Regions from separate parts of the Dendrosporobacter quercicolus genome, predicted to be linked through region 2. Evidence: riboswitches for the same ligand, from Rfam matches in the RefSeq annotation. Region 2 holds a riboswitch; each other region holds the start of a gene.

Region 1 (10,016 bases), on a different contig from region 2:
AAGCTTCCAGGAAGGATCTCACTGCCCTGAGCAATGGTAAAGTGATGATAAACGGCCAAAAGCAAGCTGTAAAGCATTGCTATTCCCCAGAATTTTAGCGAATAAACAATGGCAGCCCTGGTGCCAATATAACGCAAGCCAATTGCAATCACGATACAAGGCACGACTGGAGCGCCAATGCCAAACAAATATTTTTGCAATTTAGCGATAAATAATCCTACCGGGCCGGCGTTAAAGCCCCATAAACTGACTAAGCCAATGATGCCGGCAGTTGTTAAAATGATACCCAGCAATTCATACTTTACTTCGGGGGACAGCTCTGATAGAAATTTAGGCAAATCATACCACCTCTAGAATTCACTTCTACATACCACTACAAAATCCTTTTTTATGGCGGCACTAAGCTCTTTCAGTGCGTTTTATCGCTAAAAAACGACAAAAAGGGATGTCTTGAATGCAAACGCATTCAAGACATCCCTTAGGCGATAAGCCTGTTGCCGCCGGCCGCAGCGTTAAACTGCCGCAAAACCAGGTTTTGCTTTATAGTAAAGAATACTGCCTGGCTGCAGTTCGCGGCGCAAATAATCCTGAGGGTTTGTCGAAATCAGCCGAACAATCTGACATTGCTCCGGCGAAATTTTCTCAACCACCATCTTTACCCCGGAATACTCGGTTTCTTCGTAAGCCGGCGCAAAATCTTCGTCTGGAAAAACAGCTTCAAACGGCATAATTGTCCACAGTATCATTACTGTTTCAGCCCTTTCGTTTCTTTCTGGGCGGCAATTAACTGCTGTAGTTTATTCATCGCTTGCGAGACTCCGCCGATTTCATTAATCAACCCGTAATTTACGGCATCCTTGCCGCCGACGGAAGTACCGATATCCCTTGATAATTCGCCGGTTTTATACAGCAGTTCCTTCCATTTTTTTTCGCTGATTCGCGAATGGGAAACGACAAACTTATTGACTCTGTCTTGCATTTTTTCTAAATAATCAAATGAACTTTGCGCGCCGATAACCAGTCCGGTCAATCTGATAGGATGAATAGTCATGGTGGCGCTTTCCACAATAAAGGATGAAGTTGCTGAAACGGCAATCGGCGCGCCAATGCTGTGACCGCCGCCTAGAACAATAGAAACCGATGGTTTAGACATGCTGGCAACCATTTCGGCAATGGCCAAACCGGCCTCGACATCGCCGCCCACGGTATTTAACAGCAGCATTACCCCTTCAATTTCAGGATTTTGCTCAATCGCCACCAGCTGCGGCATAATGTGCTCGTATTTTGTTGTTTTATTTTGCGGCGGCAATACCATATGACCTTCAATTTGACCAATGATTGTCATTACATGGACATTGCTTTTTGCTGTCGGCACATCTGTTGTTCCCAGCTCCTGAATATTCTCAACAGTACTGGCTTTTTTCGCCTGACGGGATTTTTTCGGCGTATCGGCAGGACGTTCGGCCGGAATTTGCGGATTTACTCCCGGCGGGGCAACAACCGGATTGTCGTTATCTAACATTTAGGGTCCCTCCAACAGTATAGGTATATACTGTTAGTATTGACGATGCGGTAAGTTTCATACGGTGAAACGCAAATAATACAAAGGGACGGATCTGCGTATACTTCTTGGAAAGAATACCACCGATCCGCCTCTTGAGAAAAACGTCTGACGCTGGTTCAAACCTCCATAATAATTGGCAGAATCATCGGACGGCGGCGAGTGCGTTCATACAGGTATTTGCTCAGCATATCGCGTATATTCGACTTGATTGCCGCCCATTCGGTAATATGGTTTAATTCACATTTTTCCAAAGCCTGACTGATTTTGTCCCGGGCGTCTTCAATAAGCTGCTCGGATTCCCGTACATAAACAAAACCACGGGACACAATATCCGGTCCGGCAATCACGCCGCCATTTGCCTTGTCCATAGTAACCACCACAATTAATATGCCATCCTTGGATAATTGCCGGCGATCCCTGAGAACAATATTGCCGACGTCTCCTACCCCCAAACCATCCACCAGTACGTTGCCGGCGGTTGTCTTACCCGCAAAACAGCCTTTCTCCTGGGAAAACTCAAGAATGGAGCCATTTTCAGCGATAAATATATTCTCTTTCGGCAGTCCCAGATCCAGAGCCAGCCTGGCGTGTTTTTTCAAGTGACGGTATTCGCCATGTACCGGTATAAAGAATTTGGGCCGGATCAGATTATGCATCAGCTTAAGCTCTTCCTGGCTGGCGTGACCGGATACATGTACGCCGGACGCTTTTTCATAGACTACTTCGGCGCCCTGTCTGAGCAAAAAGTCAACCGTCCGGGATACCAGCTTTTCATTGCCGGGAATGGGTGTGGCCGAAATAATCACAGTATCGCCCGGAGTAATATCAACCTTACGGTGATCAGACATTGCCATCCGGGTCAAAGCCGACATCGGTTCGCCCTGGCTGCCGGTGGTAACAATGACGATACTGGCCGCAGGGTAGTTGTTGATTTCATCAATATCGATTAAGACCCCTTCCGGAACAGTCAAATAACCAAGCTCTATTGCGATGTTGACAACATTGACCATGCTGCGGCCCAGAACAGCGACTTTGCGTTTATAGCGGCAGGCGGTGTCTACGGCCTGCTGAATCCGGTGAATATTGGAAGAAAAAGTTGCAATGATGATTCGTTCGCGGGCATTGCGGAACGTTTCATCAAATGTCAGGCCAACCGACCGTTCACTCAGAGTGTAGCCGGGCCGTTCCGAATTGGTGCTGTCTGCCAGCATGACCAAAACACCTTGGTCGCCCAGTTCAGCCAGTTTATAAAAATCAGTGACTTTATGATCTACCGGCGTATGATCTAATTTAAAATCCCCGGTATGTACAATAGTTCCGGCAGGGGTTGTCAGGTAAAGCCCCACCGCATCCGCGATACTGTGGCTGACATGAATAAAGCCCAGCTGAAAGAAGCCTGTTTTTATGCTGTCGCCAGGCTTTACCGGTTTTAAATTCGTTGTCGGTACATTCGCTTCCTTTAACCGGCTCTCCAGGATACCCAACGTCAATCTGGTGCCGTAGACGACCGGTACATTGATTTGCCGCAATACAAAAGGCAACGCCCCGATATGATCTTCATGCCCGTGGGTAAGGACAATTGCTTTAATTAAGTCCTGGTTTTCTACCAGATAGGTAATATCAGGAATGACCAGATCAATACCCAGCATATCATCTTCAGGAAACATTAAACCACAATCAATGACAATTATTTCATCGCCATAGCGGACCACTGTCATGTTTTTGCCGATTTCGCCCAGTCCGCCCAAAGGGATAATTTGAATTTTCTGTGGTATTTTTGCCAAAAAAAATTACACCTCCGCTTGCTATGAATATTCAGTTCGAATAACGACATATAGTTTTGCAAAGCACTCATCCGGCCATTCTGCCACTTGTAATTATTATAGCCTATTAAGCATATTCCAACAAGTAGCAGCGCTAGACTATTATATACAAAAATTGGCTAATCAATACAGCCCATCCTAGTGGACGGGCTGTATGCACGAAGCTGAATACCAATATAAGCCGGGAATTGATCTTTCTAATGGCCAAAATCCGCCAAAGCCTGACGAATGACGGCCAGTTCCCCTTCCGTGGCCGGTATCAGGGGCAGCCGCAACGGGCCGGCATTTTGCCCGATGAGGTTTACTGCGGTCTTAACCGGAATGGGGTTTGTGGCAACAAACATGGCTTTAATAAACGGCAGCAGCTTAAGGTGACAGTCCTGAGCCTTTTTCAGGTCGCCGTCAAAAAAAGCGGCAATCATGTCCTGCATCCGATCACCGATGATATGAGCCGCCACGCTGATCACGCCTGCTCCTCCCACCGTTAATATCGGCAGGGTCAAGCTGTCGTCACCACTATAGACCAGAAAATCCTGATCGGTGTTTCTAACGATTTCCGATACCTGATCTAAATTTCCGCTGGCTTCTTTAACTGCCGCAATATTGGCAATTTTAGATAAACGAATAATGGTTTCAGGCTGAATATTGGCTGCAGTGCGGCCTGGAACGTTATATAAGACCAGCGGCAAATTGGTGGAATCGGCAATTGCCTTAAAGTGCTGATAATAGCCTTCCTGCGGAGGTTTATTATAATAAGGCCCAACCAGCATAGCGCCATGCACGCCGAGTTTTTCGGCTTCAACCGTTAAGGCGATTGAAGCGCGTGTGTCATTGGAGCCGGTGCCGGCGATAATACAGGCCTTATCGCCTACTGCGTCCAGCACGGCGGCGAATAGTTTGAGTTTTTCCTCCTTGCTGAGTGTGGCCGATTCTCCGGTACTGCCGGCGATAACCAATCCATCGGAACCATTGGCAATCAAATATCGGGCCAACTCGGCGGCAGCTTGATAGTTAACGCTATAGTCACTGTTGAACGGGGTTACCATTGCTGTTAAAACACGCCCAAAGCTTTTCATATACGTCCCTCTCTCCCTCCATGTCTAGTACCGTGCATCACCCTAACCAATTTGGTTTATCATGCGGTCTTTTGCCTTGCATATGTAGGTACGGTAGCAAGGCTTCTGGCCTCGCAGGGCGGAAACTCCTTGCAAACTTATCCCCTGTTTTAAAGGAGATACAGCCTTATATAGCCGCCAGACTGAATTTTTCATGTAAAGCGGTAACCGATTTTTGCATCTCGGATTTTTTTACTAAAACGGAAATTGAGGTATGGGAGTCCACTGTTTGCAAAATCTGAATGTCATTCAGTGAAAGAGCCTCAACAAAACTTGCCATCACCCCGGGTACTTCCCGCATGCCGCCGCCAACAACCGAAACCTTAGCGCAATCATACAGGGTTTCAACCTCATAGCCCAGCGCCCGCAGGGTTTCCGCCGCTTTGTCGGCGAGTTCCTCAGCAACGGTGAACATGATTTGGCCGGGATGAACGTTGATTAAATCAACACTGATGTTTGATGCAGCCATTGTTTTAAAAACTTTATAGCTGGCGTCGGTATGATGAGTGCTAACCTTGATTTGGGCAATATTCGCCAGATAAGTTACGCCGGTCGCAATCCGGTCTGTTACGGACGTGCCGCCGGAATCGCCTTTGCTGACATTGGTAATTAAAGTCCCCGGCTCATCACAAAAAGTTGACTTGACCACTAATGGTATATTCTTTTGCATTGCAATCTCCACCGCCCGCGGATGAATTACTTTTGCGCCTTGATGTGCCAACTGACAAACTTCGCCATAACTGATACAATCCAGTATTTTGGCATTGCTTACCAAACGGGGATCTGCTGTCATTATGCCGGCGACATCGGTATAGATTTCAATCATTTCGGCATTCAGCGCTCCGCCGAGGGCCGAGGCTGTTGTGTCGCTGCCGCCGCGGCCCAGGGTAGTGAGTTCCCCGTCGGCAGTTACTCCCTGGAAACCGCAGACAACAGGTGTTTTGCCGTTTTTTAATAACCTGAGGATTGGCGCCGAATCAATTTTTAAAATACGGGCATGATTAAAATTGGCGTCAGTAATAATACCGGCCTGACCACCGGTTAGCATAACGGCCTCAATACCGCGCTCTTGCAGCGTAGCGGTCATTACTGCCGCCGATATCATTTCCCCGCAGCACATCACCTGGTCAAGCTCGCGGGCGGCGGTATGTTTATTAGCGCTGCGAACCAGTCCTATCAGGGTATCCGTAGCATAACTATCGCCTTTACGGCCCATTGCCGATACCACTACCACCGGCTGAAGATCCTGTTCTTTGGCCTTTTGGATTTTTTTAACAACCAGTTGTCTGACTTCGGGTGAAGCCACCGAAGTTCCGCCGAATTTCTGTACAATTATCCGCATGATTCACACCTCAAAGCAATTTGTGGTTGATCATATATTCTGCAATCTGGAGTGCATTTAGCGCCGCTCCTTTTCTGATTTGATCGCCGACCACCCAAAGATTGATTCCATTCGCGACCGTATGATCAGGTCTTATCCTGCCGACAAACACTTCATCTTTGCTGGAAGTAAACAGCGGCATGGGATACAGCATGTTTTCCGGATCATCCTGAACAATAACGCCGGGAAATGCAGCCAAAGCCCGGCGGGCCTCTTCCACTGACACACTGTTCTCCAGCTCAATATTGATTGATTCGGCGTGACTGCGGTATACCGGAACCCTGATCGTAGTTGCAGTGATTCCAATGTTATCGTCATTGAGTATTTTGTGCGTTTCGTGAACCATTTTCATTTCTTCTTTAGTATATCCATCCTCAACGAATACATCGATTTGCGGAAGTAGATTAAAAGCGATTTGATAGTGTTTTGGCAGGCTGGCTCCGGGCAATATCTTGGCTTCAACCGGACGGTGGTCTACAAGGGCTTTTACCTGGTCGTCCAGTTCGTCAATCGCTTCCTTGCCGGCGCCGGAAACAGCCTGGTAAGTCGAGACGACAACTCTCTTAATCCGCGCCAGATCATAAAGCGGTTTTAACGCCATCGTCATAATGATGGTAGAGCAGTTCGGATTGGCAATGATGCCGTTGTGTTCTTTAATTGCTTCTGGGTTAACTTCCGGTACGACCAGCGGTACCCGGGGATCCATTCTGAAGGCGCTGGAATTATCTATTACCACAGCACCGTGCTTTACTGCAGCCGGCGCAAAAGTCTTACTGGCGGCTCCGCCGGCGAACAAAGCAATTTGTACGTTTTTAAAAGAATCATCCGTTGCTTCCTCTACAGTATACTGTTTGCCCATAAACTCAATTACTTTACCGGCCGAACGTTTCGAGGCCAGCAGTTTTAACTCGTTAAAAGGAAATTGGCGTTCAGCGATCAAGGCTAAGAACTCCTGACCAACCGCACCGGTAGCACCTAAAATAGCAACATTGTATTTTCTCATCATTTTCGCTCCTTCAATTAACAATTAATCTAATATATGTTCCAAACCAAAAACCAGTCCTTCTAAAGTTAAAACTTTTTTACAGGCCAATACCACGCCCGGCATAAATGATTCCCGCGATATCGAATCATGCCTGATGGTCAGAGTCTGGCCCAGGCCGCCAAAAATAACCTCCTGATGGGCAACATAGCCCGGTAATCTTACACTATGCAGGCGAATGCCGGATAGTTCCCCGCCGCGCGCTCCCTCGTATTTTTCAAATTCAGCCGGATGCCCCTGCTTTAGATAACCACGGGACTGGGCAATGAGTTTCGCGGTCCGTATTGCTGTTCCCGAAGGTGCGTCCAGCTTTTGATCATGATGCAGTTCAATAATTTCAACATGCGGTAAATATTTGGCCGCCTCCTGCGATAAACGCATCATTAAAATTGCACCGATGGAGAAATTAGGAGAAATTAAAGCGCTAACTTTATGTTGTTCACACAGCTCGCGAATTTCATTCATGTTTTCCTCTGATAATCCGGTGGTTCCCACCACCGGGCAGACGCCGTTTTTTATCGCAATACGGATATTGCTCATTACTGCCTCAGGTATAGTAAAGTCGACAATTACCTGCGGTTTTGCTTCCTTAATCACCGTTTCCAGATCATTGCCCACAGTCACGCCTAATTTTTCAACGCCGATCAATTGACCAATATCAGCGAAATCAGACTTAATATCAACTGCGCCAACAATGCTGAGCTGTGGATCATTATATACCGCCTTTAATACCTCAAGCCCCATCTTGCCATAAGCTCCGCATACCATAACTCTTATCATTGATACTCACCCCCATGAATTGTAACCATTACCGCGTCAACCTTAAGAACTGTGCGTAAAGCGCTATAAAGTAAGCTTGAATTCAGCTGCAGCCGCCTTACCAGCAGACTGCTAGTGCTTTCTGGCCGTATAAAAGCAGCCGGCAAGACTCATCTCACCGGCTGCCGGATACAGGCAGCAAAAGGACCAGAAAACCAACAACCGTCTTCTATCCAAATGAGATAGCACTCCACCAAGCTAGCTTGGTGACAGTCTGACACCTGTTAAATGCCAGACCAGTATCAAAAATACGGTATTATTGATACTTCGGCGGTCAACCCTTTTCTTTCAGATCATTGGTACCACGCTCCCTGAAAGTACTATTGTTGCCCGCACCTCTACTCTACTGTGCAGGATCTATTTAGTTTATGTACATTTTATAACATAGGTTCCGTCAGTGTCAACGGTTTTTCCCGAATACGCCGAACTTTATTCAGGAGCAGTTACAGCGCAGTTTGAGGGTTAAAGCAAGGGACTGTCTTTCCATGCTTTTGCATTTGAGACACTCCCTTACCCTGTTTGCTATTTACTTGCTTGTGGCATGACTTTCCACGTCCTGAGCGCCATATTGCCGTAATATTTGGGCCGCTTCATTCACTTTGCTTTCGCTGGTACGGACAATTGCCAGTATTTTGTCCTGTTCTACCTGCTTGGCATAGTGTTCGCTTGCTTCCGAGGGGATGCCCCAGTCAATCAGACCACCGGCCAGACCACCGGCCAACGCACCGCCAATCGCTGCACTAATTGGACCGGCGGCAAGCAGGGGACCTATTCCCGGTACAACCATCGCCCCCGCTCCAATCAACAAACCGCCAATACCGCCAAGGGCGCCGCCGGTCAGGGCTCCATCGGTAATATCATCATTGTAGGTTTGCGAACCGGAAGACTGTTGTTTACCCTGGGCTTTGGATACGATACTGATTTCTTCTTTGGTAAAACCCTGGGAGCGCAGTGTCGTGATGGCTGTTTCAGCATCGGGTCTGGCGGCAAATACGCCAATTACCGTTTTTTGCTGATTGCCGCCGGCTTGGATATTGTTTTGCGTACCGCCTGACTGAGTACCGGCCTGCACTTGCTGATTTGACAGCTGGGAATTGACATAGCTGCCGGCAACGTTGTTGTTTGCATTGGATTGTGTTTGATCATTCATCTGATTGTTCATTACGGATAAGCCTCCTAACATTAAATGCTGTATTTGCAATTAGTGTTAGTTTATCCGCAAATTCAGCTAATATGTACTTCCCTGCCTTTCCCGGCGCGAATTGGCATACATTCTGTCAAAAGCATTGTTTAAATCAACAATGATTACTTCATCGCCAATTCTTTTAATCGCCGGCCAGGGGATGGCCGATGTTTTATGATCACTAAAAAGATTAAAGAAACCACTGCGATTTGGCAGCATCAAAGAGTTAATCCGGCCTGATTTGGCATCAAATGACAAATCACAATCGTCAATAATACCCAGACGGCCGCCGTCGCCAATATTGATTACTTCTTTTCCCGTCAACTCACTTAAACGCATGATCTCATCACCTACTTTATAAATTTGAAAAATAATGGCTGGATCATAGCCAGGCAGATGGCAGTCAGGGCCAACGGGTCAATGGCGATGCTGCTCAGTGTTATCCGGGCGGGGATATCAAGCTTCAGAAATGAAGTTAACATGACCAGTGATAAATAGACGCCCCCGGAGACAGCAACGATTTCCTGAATGGCCAGAGACAATGGCGATGCTTTGCTTTCATGGCCGCTTATTTCACGATAGCGGTAAATCCTGAATCCAATTGAGCAGGCAATGCCTATACACAGCAATAGCAAGGTTGCCAAACTGTCCATAACATCTCCCCCACACTAGCTTTTATAAATGTTATGAGCACAAAAAACAAATTATGTCCAAATTTAAGCAGGGTTGCCTCGCTCCTGCCTGTTTAAGGCAGCCAGCTTATTTCTAAGGGGTTTCGGTCAACAAGCCGTTGATAATGATACTCCGGATATCCGGCCATCAGCGCTCCGGTTATAGCCTTTCCCGCCGGTATTTTAAACAATTCCATCAACGGGGCATAGTTGGCTTCCAGCCCCATTTCCAGCAGCCCGGCCCAACAAGTGCCAAGACCTAGAACGGTTGCATATAATTCAATATAAGCCAGTGCAAAAGCAGTGTTTTCCCGTCCTCGGGCCTGGTTCCGGGCGGTTGTCGCTAAAATAAGGTGCGGCGCATCGCGAAGTATGGGATCAAGTCCCTGGCGATATGCCCGGATGTGATGGCTAAAGC
Region 2 (10,016 bases):
AACGAGACAGCGTAGGTAGGAATAACCCCATTAGGTCCGCGGCTTCTCCGGCCGGTAAAGCCAATCAGCCCTTTTTGATGCTGCCCGCAGGAATTGGGACAGCCCGAAACAAGCACTCTTGGCAGCGCCTCTTTGACCGCCTCAGCCGCGGGCGTAAAGGCGGCAAGAATATCTCTTAGCAGTTCCTGAGAGTCATTGATACCAAAATTGCAAATTGTCGGGCCGACGCAGGCAACCGAATTTCCGATATTATACAGGGACGAAAAGCCGGCGACCAGCGCCAGTAAAGCTTCCACAGCTTCTTCCCTGAGGTCGCGAACAAAAAATCCCTGGGTTAAAGTCAGCCTGATTGTCGGCTCATTGTCCAAACCGCTCAGAAAATTCAGCAGCCGGTCCAGCTCACCGGGATCAATTGCCGCCTGGCGGGGATGGATATATACCGAATAGAAGCCGGCCTGTTTTTGCGGAACCACAATATTTTGATATTTTTCTTCCCAGGGAAAGCTGGATTTGCCCTGAGTATGCGCCAAATCGCTTTTGGACGGCTGGATACTAAGTTTCAGTTCCTGACCGGAATTACGCAATTGGTCAAGCTCTTTACGGAGCACTTTGCTGAACTCTTCTTCGCCTAATCGCTGCACAACATACCTTAATCTGGCCTTATGTCTGTTCGAACGGTCTCCTTCCCTGGCAAAAACCTGCTTCATTGCCTGTACATAGTATAATGCATCCGTATCGGCAATAAAGTCTTCCAGTTTTAAGGCCAGCCTGGCATTACCGCCAAGCCCGCCTCCGCCGTATACTGCAAACCCTCTTTGTCCGTTAACGATTTTAGCGATAAAGCCGATATCTGTTACCGTCGCATTGGCGGTATCCTCCGCATTGTTGGAAAAAGCGATTTTATACTTCCGGGGCAGTTTGAGGCTGTCTGCAGCCTGCATCATATGATTCGTTACTTTCTCCATATAGGGCGTCACATCAAAAGCTTCGTCCCGCGCTACGCCTGACAAGGGTGAACAGGCGACGTTTCGCACGCCGTCTCCACCCGCGCCTCTGGTGGTCAGCCCGCAATGTAACAAATCATCCAGCACATTGCCTAAATCCGCGATGCTCACTGAATGAAACTGGATGTCCTGCCTGGTTGTAAATCTTATCTTAATCCCGTACTTTTGCGCTATCGCACTGATCCCTTTAAGCTGACGTACGGTCGTCACTCCGCCCGCTATTCTGGATCGCACCATATACGTAGGCTTAGGTCCTTCTTTATAGATTCCCATGATAGAGCTGTATGCTTTTAGATTGTCCAGCTTGCCATCCTGATACTGCCGCAGCTTGTCTTTAAAATCCTCAACACTTCGTGAAATCTCTTCCGTAATTGTTATCATAGCGATTACCTCTTTCTTGACGATTTGGCGGCTCATTCCGATTTGTTGATCCGGCGCGTACAGAACTCCGGTCATCTGTTGCGTCACTATTATTATATAACATCCGCACCAATTTGCGAATGGCTGCATAGCATAACCCTTAAACAAATAACTGCCCCGGGACTTACGGCAATCGTTACTGAGCGCACTAAAAAACTGATTCATTGGTCAACCAATGAATCAGTCAACAGCCGCATCAGCTTTGCCGGCAGGTCATCCTTCAATAAACCGCGTCAATTCTTGATTGAATTTATCACGCTGTTCATAAAATAATCCATGACCGCTAAATTTAAACGGCACCAGTCTGGAATTCCGAATGCCTTCATTCTGGGCAACAGCCAACGGAAACAGGCAGATCCGGTCATGAATGCCGTGAAGAATTAAGGTTGGCGCACTAATTGCGCCAAGATCCGAAAACAGCTCTTCTTTCAACCAGGAATTTGAAACTGCAATGGTCGACCAGCCAGCTGCTTCCAACCCCAACTGAAAAAACCAGTCGGAAAAGGCCGGCGTCACGTACTGAAAGAAAAACATGTCGCCAAAGCTTCGCAGCATAGCGGGACGATCGTTGCTGGTTTGCCGGATTATTGTTTTTACCGCTTCTTTTGTTAAACCATGAGGAAAATCAGGACGTTGAATCAGACTGGGAGCCGCAGCCGCAAACAGCGCCAGCTTGGCAACCCGGTACTCCCGGTGGCGGGCCATGTACCGGATGGCAATCGCTCCGCCTGTGGAATGTCCGCAAAGAATAATATTTTCTAACTGAAGCGCCTCAATTACACAGCGGATATCGTCGGCCGACCGGTCATAGTCATAACCGCGCCAGGGTTTGGAGGATTGACCGAAGCCTCTCATGTCAATGCCGATACAACGGTAGCCCAGCCGTGGAAGCTGATTAAACTGATATTCAAACATTTTATGGTTTGCCGGCCAGCCGTGAACAAAGAAAATTGTTTTACCGCCGTCCGGATTAAGATCTTCCACATAAATCTTAACATTGGCTTCGACTTCAACATAATGTCCCATTAAAATCACTCCACTAAAAAAGTCCCCACAGTGGTAATATATTCAACCCGGTAGCAAAAGGCGACCATGGCTGCCTTCATACGCGCCGGATAACCATCCGCCAGACGGATAAAGCAAGATTCAGTTTCGCTTGTCTGCCGGCAAGTCATGGCAAAAAACCGCTGTAAAGGTGTATAATAGAGTAGTAAAATATATGCGTTCTGACAATACCGGCTGCTGCCGGTATTGATAAAGTCTGCTTGGCGTCAGTCATGCTGGAATTAGAGAGGAAAAACATTATGTCCGATATCATCCTTAGAGCTGTCCGCCCTGAAGACTTGGAGCAGGTGGCCAAAATAGAGGCCGCCTGTTTTCCTGTAAACGAAGCAGCTTCACCTGAATCATTCCAAGAGCGGATTCGTGCATTTCCCGACTCCTTTATTGTTGCGGAAACGGACGGAAAGTTAATCGGCTTCATCAATGGCTGCGCAACCAACAGCCCGGTGATCTATGACGAGCTTTTCCACAGTGCCAGGCATCACCTGGCGACAGGGGCCAATTTAACCGTTTTCGGCCTGGCCGTCCTGCCTGAATACCGCAAACGCGGCATTGCTGCGCAGTTAATGAATCATTTTATTCAACTGGCAAAAGCGTCCGGCAGAAAAAGCCTGATTTTGACCTGCAAAAACCGGCTGGTTCATTATTATGAGACTTTCGGCTACATCAACAACGGACTGTCCGGATCTACGCATGGCGGCGCTCAATGGTTTGATATGACCCTCACTTTATAGCCCGCTGCTTTATCACAGCAAAAATCCCCCGCCTCGGTCAACTCGCGAGGCGGGGGATGCGTTTCCAGTACCTTGCCAACTCTAAAACGGTTAGAATAATGGCGAGGATATTTTTCGTCAGGCAAGGCGGAGGAGGGAGGCATACCGGACCGTATGCCGACTGACGACAACGAAGCCTGACGGAAAATAGACCGCTAGTATTCACTGAATTAGAGTTGGTAAGGTACTAGTGCTCTCTAACCAGAATTTTGGTGATTTCGGCAATATACATCGTGTGATGATCAGATTCAGGATACCATTGCCCGTTTAGCTCCTGAGCAATAAAGCATTCCGGTTTATACTCCTGGGCATACAGCTTTTTACAAAAAACAGCGACCTGTGCTTCTTCAAAATAAGGCGTACCGTCGTTATGGCCAACGGTTAGGTTTGATTTGGCAACCTTATCCTCATCCCGGCCGGACTTTGTTCCCAGATAGCTTAAGGTATTTCTGAAGCTTTCATCCAAAAATGACAGTGAGAAGGCCGCGGAATGATCGACAAACTCCTTGGTATAGCGCTGGGGACGAATGACAACAAAAGCAACATTTTTGGCCCACATAACGCCAAAACCGCCCCAGGAAGCAGTCATTGTATTAACTTTCCCCTCTTTTTCAGCCGTAACCAGCATCCAGTCTTTGCCGATCAGCTTAAAGGGGCTTTGCGCAAAATTTTCGGGACTGACTTCTTTGAATCCTGCCATACAGGCATCTCTCCTTTTGTATATATTCTATCACTCGAAATCGTCATGTATACATGATAATATAAATATTGCCTTAAGTATAGCAGGCACTTTTTTGTATCCTACATTCCTGTAGAAAGTACTAGCAGGTTATGCCCGTCCAAACACCGGCCAGGCTCAATACTCTTGTTTAACCGGAACCGCCGGGGACTTAACCGCCTTGTTCTTAAGAAACAGCTCGTAATAAGCATAAATCACCGCCAGCAGCGGAATGCCGGTATAAAGTACAATCCGTTGCGATTCATCAAAATATAAACTGACGATAACCACAAGGTTCAGACCGATTGCCAGCATTGGCACCGCAGGATAAAACGGCGTACGGAAAGCCAGTTGTTTTAAAGAACCGCCGGTCTGAAGAAATTTTCGCCGGAAGTTGATCTGGCACCAGGCGATAATCACCCAAATGAGGCATCCGGTCAAGCCGGTGCTGGACATTAGCCATAAATAAACAGTACCTGCAGCATATTCACTGGTCAGCAAGGATAAACAGGCCAAAACCAGCGTGGCAAGCACACCATTAAAGGGAACGCCATTGCCGTTCAGCTTGCCAAAAAAGCGCGGCGCCATTCCTTCCTGGGACATCGACCACAACAACCGGGAACAGGCATACAAAGCAGAGTTGCCGGCAGACAACGCTGAAGTTAAAACGACAAAGCTCATCATTTCCTGGGCAATAGGAATGCCGATCCGCCCGAACACCTGAGCAAACGGACTTTCCAGCACCCCGGCCTCACGCCAGGGAATGGTGCCTGCCAGCACCATCATCGCCAAAATATAGAATATGACAATCCGCAGCGTAATTCCACGAATGACACGGGGCACATTCTTGCCGGGCTCTTTACATTCTCCGGCGGCGATACCAACGAGTTCGGCTCCCTGAAACGAATAGACGACAGCAATCATTGTCAAAAATACGGCTGAAAAGCCATTGGGGAAAATTCCACTGCCGGTTTCAAAATTGCTCAGTCCGATGGCTCCCTCATGACCGGTAAAGCCAAACAGCAGCCCGGCGCCGGCAATTATGAAGGTGACAATAGCCGCAACCTTTATGCTGGCAAACCAAAACTCGGTTTCGCCATAAGCTTTTACTGAAATCATATTCAGCAAAGCCAGAGCAATCGCAAAAATGCCGCACCATATCCAGGTGTCGACCTGGGGAAACCAATGATGCATAATAATTCCCGCCGCAGTGAAATCAGCTGCAATACAGACGGCCCAATTGATCCAGTACAGCCACCCGGTGGTAAACCCCGCGCCTGGTGAAATAAATTGAGACGCATAGCTTTGAAAAGAACCGGAAACCGGCATTGCCACCGCAAGCTCCGCCAAACATAATAAGACCATATACATAATAAACCCGCCAACCAGATAGGCTAGAATCGCCCCGGCCGGTCCGGCCTGATTCAACGTTTGACCGGAGCCTAAAAACAAACCTGTACCAATTGTTCCGCCGATAGAAATCATCATTAAATGCCTGGACTTCATTTCCCGCCGCAATCCAGGTTTAGCGGGACAAAGATTTTTTAACACATTTACCTGCCGCACGATTTTTCCTCCCATTTACCAACCAAATGCTACGATCCGAACGCATAAAAAATAGCTGTGAGAAATCTCACAACCATACTGCTATATCGCAATAGTAAGATCCCGTCGTGAGATAGCACTTCATTCAAACATGGGTCTTTTGAATGACAGTGTTGTATTTCTTCAATACAACCCCAGCAAAATATCTGGCCAGAATATTCCGCTTCGGCGAATAGCCCTCCTGCTATGACATAAGCCGGCCGGCACGCCATAGTTTCATCCTATCCGCTCCTCTATGCATCACTATATAAATTACTCTATCATTATACTTGATGTCATGTATTTTAGGAAGCGACTTTTCCAAAATTATATTAAATACATAGTACTCGCCCAATCGCTTCTCATTCTCAGTCGTCTAAACTCAGATCAAGTATAATCCCCTTACGCTGTAAATTGGTTATACATTCCGCCAGATACCGCTCATTATGTTCAGGATATATTGGCTCTCCCTTTTCGCCTGCCTGGACGGCGGCTTGCCGCTCACATTGCCGGCGGGTATAAGGACGGCACCGTTTACCCCGGTACTGGCAGTCAGCCCAGCTTTGGTCAAAATGGTAGCCTCGCTCCAGCATTTCATTTCTCACCAGCATATGATATTGAAACAATCTGCAGGGACTATACCGGAATACATAATTGACTGTTGCATGGTTTCTGCCCCAGCCGTTGCCGCGCAGGGCGCAGCACTCCCGATGCTGCCCTAAAAGCTGCTGCCTGGGCAGATAAGGAATCAGCTTGTAATGCCATAGACGCACCAAAATACCTCCGTTAAGACCAGCGCCGCTATATTTTTATCCACGCTGCCAAAAATACTAAAATTTTCCTGAATACAATAGAAAAGCCGCCATGATTCAAAGGATATTAAATAGGCTAAAACGAACAGTAAAAATTATGCGCTTTTTTTACAATTCATCACATAGGCTCTATTTTATTCACACAACTATACTATCTTAACTTTTCAGTAAGCGGTCAAGGAGCGTGGCAAATGAATGGCAAACCAACAGGCAACAACCCTGGAAAACAATGAACTTATTTCCAACGAGTTAGACTTTATGCGAAACTTGCATACAATTAGCTTAAGCGTCATTGGGCAGGAAACGGGAAATATATTTAACGAACTTTTGGCAACAGCGATTGATACCGCCGAAGCCGCTAAAGGCATCTTTCAGTTGTTTGACGACCAGAGCGGCTTGCGGATTGTTGCCCACAAAGATCTTACGGCGGAATTTATCAGCTTATCGGACAGCATTTACGAGAAACAGGCAACCCTCTATCTAAGGCCCGGCGAAGATATGATCATTGAAAATGTTGAACAAAGCGCCGCTTTCCTAAAGTCGCCGATATTAGCCGTCCTGTTGTCAGCCGGCATCAGAGCGGTGTACTGCAAACCGTTGTTTAGCCGTGATGGCAAACTTCTGGGAATGCTGTCAACCTATTATTCCGCTCCGCACCACCCTTCCGGACAGACAGTAAGGTTACTTAATCAACTGAGCGCTTACGCCGTAGCGGTTATTCATTACCTGCACACTGCTGAGGCGGCTCAACAGCAGCAGCAGCAGACCCGCGCCCTTGTAGGTGAATTGCTGAAAGAAATTGAAGGACGCAAACTACTGTCTGAACTGATCGGCCCTCAGGATCTAAAGCAAGCGCTGGCCGGCGCCATCACATCAATTCGTAATATAACCAACTGTCAGTCAATCGCCATGCGGTTAGAAGACCAGGGCGACTATCCTTATTTCGTGTGGGAAGGATTTTCCGATGAATTTATTGTCCAGGAACAAAGTCTGTGTACCAAAGACGAAACCGGCAATGCCGTGTTGGACGAAACAGGTCAGTACCTGTTGGAATGCATGTGCGGCAATGTCATCCGGGGCCGGGTCAACCCTGAGCTGCCATATTTCTCACCCGGCGGGAGCTTTTGGTGTAACAGCACTTCGGCGGTTGTTGTAACCGCCGGTCCAAAACAGTGGCACTGTCAAACACGCGGCCGGTGCCGGCAGTTCGAGTCGGTGGCTCTTGTACCGCTTAAATTAAATGAAACAATTATCGGCTTGATTCAACTCAACGATAAACGCCAAAATTTATTCAGCAAAGAACTGATCAGCTATCTGGAAATACTCGGCGAACGGATTGGCGCTGCAGTCTCCCAATGGTGGGTTCGCAAAAAACTTGAAACCAGCCTCGCTGAGCTGCGCAAAGAAAATCTGGCCAGGCGCGAAGCCCAGCAAAAGGCTTCCCAGGCCTATCAGCAGATCAACCAAATATTAGAACGTATTACTGACGGTTTTTTTGCGCTGGACAATGACTGGCGATACATTTATATTAATGCCGTGGCGCAAAAGTACTGGTCTTTTTTTACGACAGCTGAAATGCTCGGGCAAAAAATCTGGGACTTATTCCCCGACGCCCAGCCTTATTATCATCAATATCTTAAAGCCAAACAGGAAAACATTGCTGTTCATTTTGAAGCCAAAGCCATCAGCTCCGACCGGTGGCTAGAAGTACATGCCTATCCCTCGCCTGATGGCCTTTCTATCTATTTCCGCGATATCACCGACCAAAAAAATATCAAACAGCAAGAGCAGGAATACCGCACCTTGCTGGAAGAACAGATTCAGCTCCTCAATCTTGACCCCGACTACACCTTTATCCACGACGAGGACGGCAAAATCGTATTCTGGGGCAAAGGAGCGCAGCGCGGCTATGGCTGGTTGGAACAGGAAGCTGTTCAGAAAGATTTTAAAAACCTGCTTAAAACCCGCTTCCCGCTCCCCTTTAATGAAATCACTGCCGAAGTTATCGCCAAGGGAAAATGGGTTGGCGAACTCGTTCATACGACCAAAGACAATAAGCAGGTAACCGTAAGGAGCTGCTGGCTCCTCCGCAAGCAGGGCCATGGCCGGCTCAAGGAAATCATTGAAATTGATAAAGATATTACCGAAGAAAAAAAGATGCGTGAGGAACTGGGGCGGCTCGAAACAATGAAACTGGTATCACAGATCGCCGCCGGCATTTCTCACGAAATCCGCAACCCCATGACGACGGTTCGCGGTTATTTGCAACTGCTGGCAAAGAAAAATCAGTATACTGAAGAGCATCCGGTCTTTAAGTTAATGATTGAAGAACTTGACCGCGCCAATCAAATTATTACTGAATTCCTGTCTCTAGCCAGAAACAAACCGTCAGCTTTAACGGAAGGCAGCCTTAACGACATTATTCTCAGCCTTACGCCGCTGCTGGAGGCTGATGCCGCTTCCCAGAGCAAAGGCTTTCAAACCAGCCTGCTGCCCAGTATTCCTAAAATATTGGTAAATACCAATGAAATGAGGCAGTTAATTTTAAATTTTGTACGCAATGGCCTTGAAGCTACTGGGCCTAACGGCAATGTCCGGATATCAACTTATCTTGAGGATCACTGGGTCATATTATCAGTCGAGGATAATGGCTGCGGTATCCCTGACGAAATTCTGCAAAACCTGGGTACGCCGTTTCTCAGTACCAAGCCCGGCGGAACAGGGCTGGGCCTGCCTACCTGTTATAATATCGCCAGACGTCATAACGCTCTTATTGATATCACTACAGGTCCCTCGGGAACGACCTTTTATATTAAGTTTCCGGCTAACCCCAAAGGCCGATAGGAAAAATCTGCAGGACTGCCGCATTCACGCCGAAAACCGCCTGCCGCAGTAGAACGTTTGCCGGCAATCCAAAGACGGCAGCTCGACAATAGCTGACGTATTCAACAACAAGGGACCTGTCCCCCCTGTTGTTGTTAAGACTTAAGTAGCACCGAGGAGCGGGAGCGTGTGGCCTCCCTTTTTGCTCTCTCTGTCAAACAGGCTTAGCCGGCCAGACCTCGCCGGCAACCTCTTTGATCAGGCGCAGTTTGGCCCATTGCTGCTCCTCTGTCAGAATATTGCCTTCTTCCGTTGAAGCAAAACCGCACTGGGGGCTTAAGCACAACTGATCAATCGGTACAAATTCCGCTGCCTCGGCCAGCCGGGCAATGATGTCTTCTTTACGCTCAAGTTCCCCGTTCTTGGAACTAACCAGTCCCAGCACAACCTGCTGATCTTTAATAAAACGCAATGGCGCAAAATCCCCGGCCCGTTCAGTGTCAAACTCCAGATAAAAACCGTCAACGCCGGCAATGTCAAATAGCACCTCAGCAACCGGCTCATAGCCCCCGGAAGCAGCCCAGGTTGAATGATAATTGCCGCGGCAGACATGCAGGGTAATGGCCATATCGGACGGGCGCCCCTGAATTGCCTCACGATTAACCCTGGCATATAGCCTGGCAATTGCGGCGGCATCCACGCCCTGCTGCTGCCGCTCCTCCCAATAGGCCTTATCGCATAACATTCCCCAGGTGCAATCGTCCAGTTGAAGATTACGGCAGCCTGCGGTATAAAAAGCCTGAATTGCGTCCCGGTAAGC
Region 3 (10,016 bases), on a different contig from region 2:
TGATGGTTGATGTCGATCTAAGCAGAGTGAAAAGCGGGTTAAACTAAATTTGAGGGGTGTGAATTTTCGCTAATGGAATATACAGAGTTTGTAACCATTGCCATTTTGGCCAAGGACAAAGCTCATGTTTTACCATTATATCTTCGTTTGATTGAGAGTCAGACTTATCCGGCTGCCAGGATCAAGCTGTATATTCGCACAAATAACAACAAAGATAATACTGCGACTATTCTTGAGCAGTGGATAGAAAAAGTACGGGGCAAATATTCTGAAATTTATTATGATGCCAGTGATGTTAAGGAACGGGTGCAGGATTATGGTCCGCATGACTGGAATCCGTTAAAGCTCTCGGTGCTGACCAGGCTGCGCCAGGAGTCGGTGGAATGGGCCAAAGACCGGGGAACTCACTATTTTGTCGTTGACTGCGATAATTTTATTATTCCTGAGACCTTGGAGATCCTGCTGCATACCGGGCTGCCGGTGATTGGGCCGCTGCTTAAAAACGGCGATAATTTGTTGAGCAATTATGCCAATTTTCACTTTGTCACCGATGAAAATGGTTACTATAAGTATTCAAATTTATATTTTGAAATATTGTACCAGTCAATTAAAGGATTAATTGAGGTAGAAGTCATTCACTGTACTTACCTGGTACGGAGTGAAGTTTTAAATCACGCCACCTATATTGACGGCAGCGGCCGCTATGACTATGTCATATTCAGCGATGCCCTGCGAAAAGCGGGCATACCGCAGTATATCGACAATCGCCGTGATTATGGCAAGCTTACTTTTTGCAATACCGAGGAAGAATTTAAAGAAAAAAACATCATCGTAGGCTAGTGTCTTGGCAAAGTTGTGAATTAGGATTAGACAGTATAGATTTAAGATTCCAGACGTAGGTAGCATCGATACCGGCTGCGTCCGATAACAGAACATTCCTGGACGGGGTGTTTCTCAAGAAGGCGTGTCACAGTGCGTTTTTTAAAAAACGCACTGTGACACGCCTTCTGATAGTACCGGGATTGTTTCAGGCTGCTTTCAGGAAATCCTCATCCGCAGCCCGCAAGGCGGCTTCATTCAGGTTGGCCGGCCAAACCGTGTACCAATTGCCAGTGCTCCTCTGTTACGGGCATGACCGAAAGGCGGGATTGCCGGACAAGCTCCCATTCGGCAAAAGCGGGATTCCGCTTTATTTCTTTTAGGGTTACCGGCCAGGTCAGGCGGTAGCGTGGTTTGACATCAACAACCAAGAAGCGCTTATCGGCTTCAGACGGATCCGGGTAAGGGGATGAAACTACTTCGGCTACCCCGACGACTGATTTTTCCTTGCCGGTATGGTAAATGAAGACAAGATCTTCCGGCTTCATCCGGCCGATGTGTTTCAAAGCTGTAAAGTTTTTTACGCCATTCCAGCGGTCGCGGCCTACGCGTTCAAGGTCAGTATAACTATAACTATCCGGTTCAGTTTTGGCAAGCCAATAAGCCATAAGCGTTCTCTCCTGTCAATCAATAGTTTTAGTGCTATTATAGCGTATTGAGTTCGGTGCAGTAAAATTAGTTTGCCCGGAATTTCAAAACTTAGTGCTTTTTGACAAAGCCCGCCAATGTCAATATAATGAACATGGGAAAAGCTGAGGTGAACCATGAAAATTGCAATATTAGTCCGGGAAGAGACTATGCAGCGTTGTACCGGCAAGGGCTGCCTGAACGCTTTTTTTCAGTGCAAAGATGCTTTTGCGCGTTATCAGGGAGATATTGAGCTTGTCACTTTTTCGCATGCCGGCGGCGATATTGAGCATAAAATTGCAATGATGTTGAAAAACGGTGTGGAAACGGTGCATTTATCAACTTGCCTAAGAGGGAAAGCCAAAAACTATGAGGAATTGGCCAAACGTCTGAGCCGGCATTTTGCTGTTGTCGGGTATACCCACGGGCCGGAGACCGGACGGGAACGCGCCGCAATTATTCTGGAAAAAGGCGGTTCAATTCGTGTTTAGGGCAATAATTTAAAGATATGTCAAAAACCGGGTTGACAGTATTGGCTGAATGCCTTAAAATTTAGCCAATATAACTTATAGGGAATTGAGATAGAGGTGCGGTGTAATAAGAGTATGTGCCCCGAGTTGCCGGCGATGACGGGTGCAGAACGGATTAACCGCCGAAGCAGTGGTTTCTTGGCTGGAAACCATGGCTGGTTCTGTGTTGAATAAATACAGGACTGTCATACGTAACCGTATGGAGCGCTATCTTGCACTGCTGGGCGTAAAGTATGCTTTTTTAGCGGTTTGCGAGATGCTCCTCGCAAACCGCTTTGCTATTTTGCTGATATGCTAAAATTGATAACTGGAGGCGCTATTATGGCGAAAAAAACGCTACCTTTTACTAAGCAACAGCTGGAGGAAATTATCCGGCAATATCCAACCCCTTTTCATATTTACGATGAAGCTGCCATTCGTAAAAATGCCCGTCAGCTATTGGCGGCGTTTTCATGGGCTCCCCGGTTTAAGGAATATTTTGCCATAAAAGCTACGCCAAACCCGGTAATCCTGAAATTTCTGCGGGAAGAGGGAATCGGCGCGGACTGTAGTTCTCTGCCGGAGCTTTTGCTGGCGGAAATGGCCGGTATTACAGGGGAAGATATTATGTTCTCCTCTAATGATACGCCGGCGGCGGAGTTTCAAGCAGCACGGAAAATGGGCGCGATTATCAATCTTGATGATATCAGCCATATCGATTACCTGGAAAAACATGCCGGTATTCCGGAGATTATTTCTTTCCGTTATAATCCCGGGCCGTTAATGAAAAACGGCAATACCATTATCGGTTACCCGGAAGAGGCCAAGTATGGCCTGACCAAGGAGCAGATTTTGCAAGCCTATCCGATCATGAAAGGCAAGGGAGTAAAACGGTTTGGCATTCATACCATGGTTATTTCTAATGAATTAAATGCCGACAGCTTTATTGCCACAGCCGACATGATGTTTGACCTTATTGTAGAACTCAAGAAAAATCTGGAAATTGACATTGAGTTTGTCAATTTTGGCGGCGGCATTGGCATTCCTTACAAACCGGAGCAGGAACCGGTTGATCTGGCCTATGTCGGCCAGGGAATTAAAAAAAGCTATGAAGAAAAAATTACGGCCAATGGCTTGCAGCCGCTGCGTATTGCCATGGAATGCGGGCGAATGATTACCGGTCCTTATGGTTATCTGGTGGCAACCGTTCTGCATAAAAAAGAAATTTACAAAAACTACGTGGGCCTGGATGCCTGCATGACAAATTTAATGCGTCCTGCGCTTTATGGCGCATATCATCATATTACCGTGGTCGGAAAAGAAGGACTGCCGTTAGATCACGTTTATGATGTGACCGGCTCGCTGTGCGAGAATAATGACAAGTTTGCCGTTGACCGTCAGTTGCCGGCCATCGAGATTGGCGACAGGGTTGTTATTCACGACGCCGGAGCACATGGCTTTGCGATGGGTTTTAATTATAATGGCAAGCTGCGTTCAGCCGAGTTGCTGCTTAAAGCTGACGGCGGCGTCGAATTAATCCGCAGGGCCGAAACCATTGCCGATTATTTTGCAACTTTGGATGTACCGGCGACCGGTTTGCAGGCTGCCGCCACTAAATCGCAAAACAATTTGTAGTTTGACATAAGGGTAACTAATTATTTTACATTGCGCTGTCTCGAAATAGAGGCAGCTTCTTTTCTTCTGCAAACAGCTTAAAATGTTTTGGCAATCACAGTGGCCGGATTTGTTTTTTGCAGGTATGATGAAGCAGGATGGCTCGTTACTTTTTGGTTCATATAGCGTTATAAATAGATACTGGATGGTTTTGACAGGAGGCGGCGGTTTTCAAGGTGAATGATGAAAGTACATTGATTGCGAAAGCAAAGGCTGGCGATCGCGAAGCGCTAAATACCTTGATTTCTAACTATTGGCAGCCGGTTTACCGGCTGATTTACCACCGGCTCGGGAATGAAGATGATGCCCGGGAACTAACCCAGGATACCTTGATGAAAGCCTTTCGCGCTTTGCCGCGCTATCAAATTTTGACGGTTCCGTTTAAACGTTATCTACAGAGGATTGCCGTTAATCTGGTGACTGATTTCTGGCGCAAGAATGGGCGGATGCCGAAGGCTTACGATATTGCCGAATATCAGGAATTCATTGTCGATAGAAGCGAGCGTCCTGAGGAATATGCCCTGCGGCTGGAGAATGAGCAGCAAATAGCGCGTTTGGTCGAAGGGTTGCCGGAAGATCAGCGCCAGGCAATAAAGTTAAGAGTGATTTTAGGTTTATCTATTCGTGACACTGCTTTGCAGATGAATAGGACCGAGCCGGCAGTTAAAATGCTGCAACAACGGGCTTTGAAAAACTTGCGAAATCAGTTTATACGAAACTGTACAGAGCAGGAGGGCTGATACTGACCAGCGGCGTAAATGAGGAGGGCGGGGCAATGTGTAAAGATAACGAGGTAAATCAGGCTGAGATTCTTTCAGAGTTGCTGGATGATTTAAATGGTGGCCGTCAGCCTGAAGTTGCCGATAAGGAAGTCGGGGAATTGCTGGAAATGGCTGTTTTGGTCAAACGCAGTCAGGATCCCATACCCCGGTTACTGGTATCTCAAATGGCCGACAAGCTGGCAACGGAGCTGGGCGGACCAAAGCAAAAACAGCATAGAAGGTTTATCTGTGGCGGCCTGGCCAGTACGGCGGCGGCGGTATGTCTGGCTGTGTTTATACAGCTTTCGCCTCAGGCTGCTGATCCCCAGGTTGCCCGTCAGCCTGAAAGCAGTCAACAGGCAAGGGTGGCAGGCGATTTCGGCCAGGCGGTTAACAAATCAGGAAATGAAACCCTGCCGCAGCCTCAGAGCGGCCAGAACCGCGAAGTTCCCGTACCCCGGCCTATCGAAGAAAAAGCAGGCCGATCAGCCGCCCCGCCGCCGGAACACGGGATACGGCCAGAGCAGCCTGCAGATAAACCGCTCCAAAGTATATTAGCGAACAGAACTGCAAGTGTTGATTCCATAACCGGTAAAGCCGGAAGGGAAATGACAGTGATGATGACGCTGCCCGGGCAGGAAGCGCCGCAGGTAACGATTGATGAAACGGCCGGGATGATCCGGCAAGTCTACCACTATGGCAGTAAGGATGAGGTGATGATTATCCAAAGGCGGCTCGAGCGAGAAAGTTTCAAAAAGTTAAATGACCTTTCGCCGTACAGCGAAACGCCGGTGCCTGGTGATGAAACAGCGGTTCAACCTTTGGCCGCGGATAGGGTCAACAGCATTACTGTGCAGGTTGACCAGTATGAGATAATCATTACCGGCCCCAAAACCCCGGAGCAATTGGAAAAAATGGCGGCTTCGCTGGTTGCCGCAGAAATTCCATATTAGCTCATTTGCGTTAAAAACGATAGAAAATTTTTTCGTAAACGAGGCCACGTGCAGCGCTTAGCGCAGGGAATATGATTTTTCATACAGTTGAGGAAATAGCACCCGTTACTTTTCGAATGCTATTTCCGTTTATCCTTATGAAGCTTAATTTACAGGAGGGAATTACACAATGTTGAAAAAAATAATTCTGGTATTGACGATGACCTTGCTGCTGGCTGTCCCTGCATTTGGCAATGCCGCCCCGAAAACAGTAATTCAGGTGACTGGCAATAGTCAAAAAGAGATTTCACCGGATGTTGCCCGCATTAGCCTTTCTATTCATTCCATTGATGCTGATCTGGAAAAGGCGAAGAATGACAATACCAATATTGCCAACCAGGTATTAGACAGTATAAAGGCGCGTGGTGTGACGGACGAACAAATAAAAACCGATACATATCAGATAAACCCGGTATACCATTATGAAAAAGACCGCTTGCCGGAGCTGAAAGGCTATCGTGTAACCGAGCGTGTCGAAATCCGTACGCCGCTCGACCAGGCCGGCATTCTGGTGAATGAAGTTACCAAGGCCGGGGCCAATGAGATTCATTATATCCGCTTTGAGACAACAAATGAAACAGAAAGTAAAGATGAGGCATTACAGGAGGCTGTCAGGGATGCCGTCCGCAAGGCGGAAGTGATTGCCGCCGCACTGAATAAAAAAGTAGTCCGGGTTTCCCAGGTCAATGAGTCCGGTGTGTTTTATCAGCCGGTAGTGCTGGAAAGCCGTATGCTGAAAGCCGTCAGCGCAGATGGAGCGGAACCCAATATTCCGGCCGGTAAAGTAACAGTGAGCGCAAGCGTACAGGTAACGGTCGAGTTAAAATAGAATTGAATTTTGGCCAAAACCCGCGAATTATGCGGGTTTTGGCGTCTGAGGAAGCTATTTGGTGTAGGAAGCCGGTATTTGCGGTCCTAAAATCAGGAATATGTTGGCCGAAGGACTTTAGAAATTTTGTTGAACAGCCGATATATATAGTAGTGTTGTTGGCAACATGCTTATCATGGGAGGGATCAGAATGCAAAACATAACATTGGATGAAATACAGCCAGGCATGTATCTGTCAAAGGCGCTGATTTCAAATGATGGTACGGTTTTACTACATGAAGGCATAGAAATGAAGGAAAGGTATATTCAATATCTCCGCAATAAGGGAATTACATCACTGTTCGTTGGAGAACCGGATTTTCATGGAATAGCAGATGTTAAAGAATATTTCTATGACCAAGGACAACGGCAGGCGGCGGTTGAAGAGGCCCGGAGCATTGTGGCGGGGTTTCAGGCCGGCAAGGGAATAAAGCTGGATGGCGTCAAAAACATTGTCAGCGATATGGTCGCCCAGCTAAGCCGGAATCCGGGCAATATGCTGCATTTGCTTGACTTGCGCCGTAAAGAGGAATATATGTTTTCCCATGCGGTCAATACTTGTGTGTTGGCGGTGATGGCCGGATTGGCTTTGGGGTATGAACGGAAACAGTTGGATGAGCTTGGCCTGGCGGCTATGCTTCATGATATCGGCATGACGAAATTGCCGCCGCAGCTGGCCAGGCAGTTCCCCCGGGATTTGGCCAGGGAGGAAAAAGAGGAATACCGGCGGCATCCGTTTTATTCACTGGAAATTCTGCGCAAGAATCCCACCTTATCCAATGATGTGATTAATGCCTGCTTTCAGCACCATGAGCGTTGGAACGGCAGCGGCTATCCGATGGGAATTGCGGGAAATGCCATTTCAGAGTACGCTCAGATTATCGGTATCGCCGATGTCTATGATCGTTTGATTGTCGGGCTGCCGCACCGATTAGCGACGCCGGTATATTATGCGGTTGCTATACTGAATAAAGCTGCCGGTCAATATTTTAATCCGGCGATGATTGAGAAGTTTAATCAGAGTATCGCTATCTACCCAATGGGTAAAGCAGTACGGCTGAATAATCAGCAATGCGGCGTAATTCTTGGCGTTAGCTTAAAAAATAAGAATACGCCTGTTGTACGGATTATTGCTGACGATCATCTAAACAGACCGCCGCTTGAACTGGATCTGAGCAAAAATCCGGAGCTTTTTATTATTGACTTTGAAGAGCGGAATTTTAGTTATACCCAAAATTATGCCGATCAGGCCTATGTTGTGCATACCAAAAGGCCGCCGGTATAACTGGGACGTTAATAACAGCCGCGATTAAGCCTGCAATTTTGCGGGCTTGTTTTTTATGCTCAGGTCGTATAATATTCGGAAAATTTGCCGGTATTCATTATTTACACAGGTTTTCCCCTTGACGGCGTCTAAGTATCAGTAGATGATTGTTTTCATCGTACAGCCGTCGGTGAGGAGGAGTAATATGGAATTAAAGCGGTGTCCCTGGGCTAAGACTGATTTAGAGATAGAATATCATGATAAGGTCTGGGGCAAGCCAGTGCATGACGATTTACTCTTATTTGAAATGCTTATCCTGGAAGGTATGCAGGCCGGGTTAAGCTGGGTTACGATTCTTAATAAACGTGAAGCAATGCGGAACGCCTTTGATGGATTTGCCCCGCAGCTTATTGCCCGGTATGATGATGAAAAAAAGGCGGCTTTGCTGCTGAACCCTGGAATTATTCGCAATAAAGCCAAAGTCAATGCCTTGGTACTCAATGCGCAAGCCTTTTTACGGACGCAGCAGGAATACCAAACATTTGACCGCTATATCTGGGGATTTGTCAGTCATAAGCCATTGATTAACGCCTGGACCAACACTGCCCAAATACCTGCTCAAACCGCGATTTCAATTGCTATGAGCAAGGATTTGCTATTACGGGGTTTTAAATTTGCCGGGCCAACCATTTGTTACGCTTTTATGCAGGCGGTGGGTATGGTCAATGACCATATGGTATGGTGCGAACAGTATTCACAATGCTGACAGGTTAGGAATTTTATGGTGGACACAGGACTTTGGCGCCGCTGCAGCGAATAAACGATAATAAAAATCTGGTGGAAAATTGCGGGTGCGCAGGATTGCTGCACTCCTGTTTTGAACAGAGAATGGAGTGATGAAAATGTCATTAACACCAAAGAACACAGTGATAGGTTTTATTGGAACCGGAGTGATGGGCAAAAGTATGGCTGGTCATTTACTGAAGGCCGGCTATAGTCTCAAAGTTTATAACCGGACAAAGGCTAAGGCGCAGGAACTTCTGGAGCAGGGCGCCCTATGGTCGGAGAAGGTGGCCGAGCTGGCGGCTGAATGCCAGGTGATTATCACGATGATTGGCTATCCGAAAGATGTTGAAGCAATCTATTTTGGCAATGACGGTCTGTTGTATAATGCTAAACCGGGAACATATCTCCTGGACATGACAACTTCATCACCGGAACTGGCTGTCCGTATTGAACAGGCAGCGAAAGCGAAAAGCTTGCAAGCGCTGGATGCACCGGTTTCAGGCGGTGATGTGGGGGCCAAAGAGGCGCGGCTGGCCATTATGGTGGGCGGTGAGTCTGAAGCTTTTGCAGCTGTTCGTCCAATCCTGGAACTAATGGGCAAAAATATTGTTTTGCAGGGGCCAGCCGGCGCCGGGCAGCATACCAAGATGTGCAATCAGATTGCCATTGCCGCTAACATGATGGGGGTTTGTGAAGCAATGGCTTATGCCCAAAAGGCAGGGCTTGATCCTAAGGTTGTACTTCAAAGCATTGAGACTGGAGCGGCCGGCAGCTGGTCTCTGAGCAATTTAGCTCCCCGGATGCTGGCGGGAAATTTTGAACCAGGCTTCTATATTAAGCATTTTATCAAAGATATGAGAATTGCGATCGAATCTGCGCAGCAAATGGGCCTAAATACGCCGGCCTTGGATTTGGCGGTAAAGCTGTATGAACAACTGGCCGCTCAGGGGGAAGAGAACAGCGGTACGCAGGCTTTATTTAAATATTATCGTTGAGCGAAGGTTGGCTGACGTAAATAAGCCGTTCCGTATATTCCTCTATAATGAGGGAATCGGAGCGGCTTATTTTTGTTGCTAAACTGCAATTAACCCACTATGCTTTTCTTGCTTGGCCGCGATCATAAGAGCCGCAGAAACGTTTGCGGAACAAAGAATGATGAAGCAGCCTAATTTGCGCCCGTACAGGCGGAACCAATTGGTACGATCCTGCCAAAAGAATTTTCTGTTTACGGCGCGATAGCAACCTGGAAAATGGTTATGCTCCCTTTAATCGGCTCTGTCACGAACAATGTGCTGGTAGTGGAATTGAGCAGTTGCACGGTAGCCGGGGGAGTAGTGACTGCAATTAAAGCATCTCCAGCGACTTGTGCGGCCATAATCGGCGAGTAGACTTGAACATTGTCGCCAGTCGAAGCGGTGAGGGTAAATGCCGGGTTATCCGTTCCATCAGTGCCATCAACGGATACTATCCAGTGGATATAATAGATTCCTTCCTGGGTGATGGTTAGTGTGCCTGTCGCAGGATCGTTGGTAATAAATGGTGATTGATTGCTTATGACTGTATCAAATGTGACAGGATCGCCTGGTGCAATTGTCGTTGTCGCAGCATCAGCCAATTGTACCTGGATTCCTTGGATTTCTGCTGCCGGACTGTCAG

What was found. Region 2 has a riboswitch for lysine ahead of BLR06_RS16425 (amino acid permease). Riboswitches for the same ligand answer to the same signal wherever they lie in the genome.
Region 1: linked by a shared signal. The riboswitch ahead of dapB (4-hydroxy-tetrahydrodipicolinate reductase) and the one ahead of BLR06_RS16425 (amino acid permease) in region 2 are both predicted to bind lysine.
Region 3: linked by a shared signal. The riboswitch ahead of lysA (diaminopimelate decarboxylase) and the one ahead of BLR06_RS16425 (amino acid permease) in region 2 are both predicted to bind lysine.

What each region holds. Positions count from the first base shown of each region.
Region 1 is NZ_FNHB01000001.1:418,452-428,467, reverse strand. Features, by position in the region: gene BLR06_RS02035 (FtsK/SpoIIIE family DNA translocase) at 1-338, opposite strand, end outside; gene BLR06_RS02030 (YlzJ-like family protein) at 513-746, opposite strand; gene BLR06_RS02025 (ClpP family protease) at 746-1,522, opposite strand; gene BLR06_RS02020 (ribonuclease J) at 1,681-3,348, opposite strand; gene dapA (4-hydroxy-tetrahydrodipicolinate synthase) at 3,585-4,463, opposite strand; gene dapG (aspartate kinase) at 4,630-5,844, opposite strand; gene BLR06_RS02005 (aspartate-semialdehyde dehydrogenase) at 5,855-6,886, opposite strand; gene dapB (4-hydroxy-tetrahydrodipicolinate reductase) at 6,911-7,705, opposite strand; lysine riboswitch at 7,920-8,093, opposite strand; gene BLR06_RS01995 (general stress protein) at 8,271-8,906, opposite strand; gene BLR06_RS01990 (YlmC/YmxH family sporulation protein) at 8,973-9,266, opposite strand; gene BLR06_RS01985 (hypothetical protein) at 9,278-9,580, opposite strand; gene BLR06_RS01980 (nitroreductase family protein) at 9,673-10,016, opposite strand, start outside.
Region 2 is NZ_FNHB01000011.1:98,561-108,576, forward strand. Features, by position in the region: gene BLR06_RS16405 (nitrite/sulfite reductase) at 1-1,385, opposite strand, end outside; gene BLR06_RS16410 (alpha/beta fold hydrolase) at 1,638-2,450, opposite strand; gene BLR06_RS16415 (GNAT family N-acetyltransferase) at 2,729-3,220, shown strand; gene BLR06_RS16420 (flavin reductase family protein) at 3,447-3,959, opposite strand; gene BLR06_RS16425 (amino acid permease) at 4,116-5,543, opposite strand; lysine riboswitch at 5,649-5,826, opposite strand; gene BLR06_RS16430 (TIGR02328 family protein) at 5,930-6,334, opposite strand; gene BLR06_RS19315 (ATP-binding protein) at 6,569-9,217, shown strand; gene BLR06_RS16440 (5-methyltetrahydropteroyltriglutamate--homocysteine S-methyltransferase) at 9,411-10,016, opposite strand, start outside.
Region 3 is NZ_FNHB01000004.1:4,498-14,513, forward strand. Features, by position in the region: gene gmd (GDP-mannose 4,6-dehydratase) at 1-47, shown strand, start outside; gene BLR06_RS09355 (glycosyltransferase family 2 protein) at 73-840, shown strand; gene BLR06_RS09360 (EVE domain-containing protein) at 1,074-1,487, opposite strand; gene BLR06_RS09365 (CGGC domain-containing protein) at 1,644-1,997, shown strand; lysine riboswitch at 2,081-2,254, shown strand; gene lysA (diaminopimelate decarboxylase) at 2,358-3,650, shown strand; gene BLR06_RS09380 (RNA polymerase sigma factor) at 3,866-4,429, shown strand; gene BLR06_RS09385 (hypothetical protein) at 4,465-5,403, shown strand; gene BLR06_RS09390 (SIMPL domain-containing protein) at 5,573-6,271, shown strand; gene BLR06_RS09395 (HD-GYP domain-containing protein) at 6,462-7,595, shown strand; gene BLR06_RS09400 (DNA-3-methyladenine glycosylase I) at 7,780-8,340, shown strand; gene BLR06_RS09405 (NAD(P)-dependent oxidoreductase) at 8,477-9,355, shown strand; partial or broken gene BLR06_RS19515 (complement C1q domain-containing protein) at 9,586-10,016, opposite strand, start outside.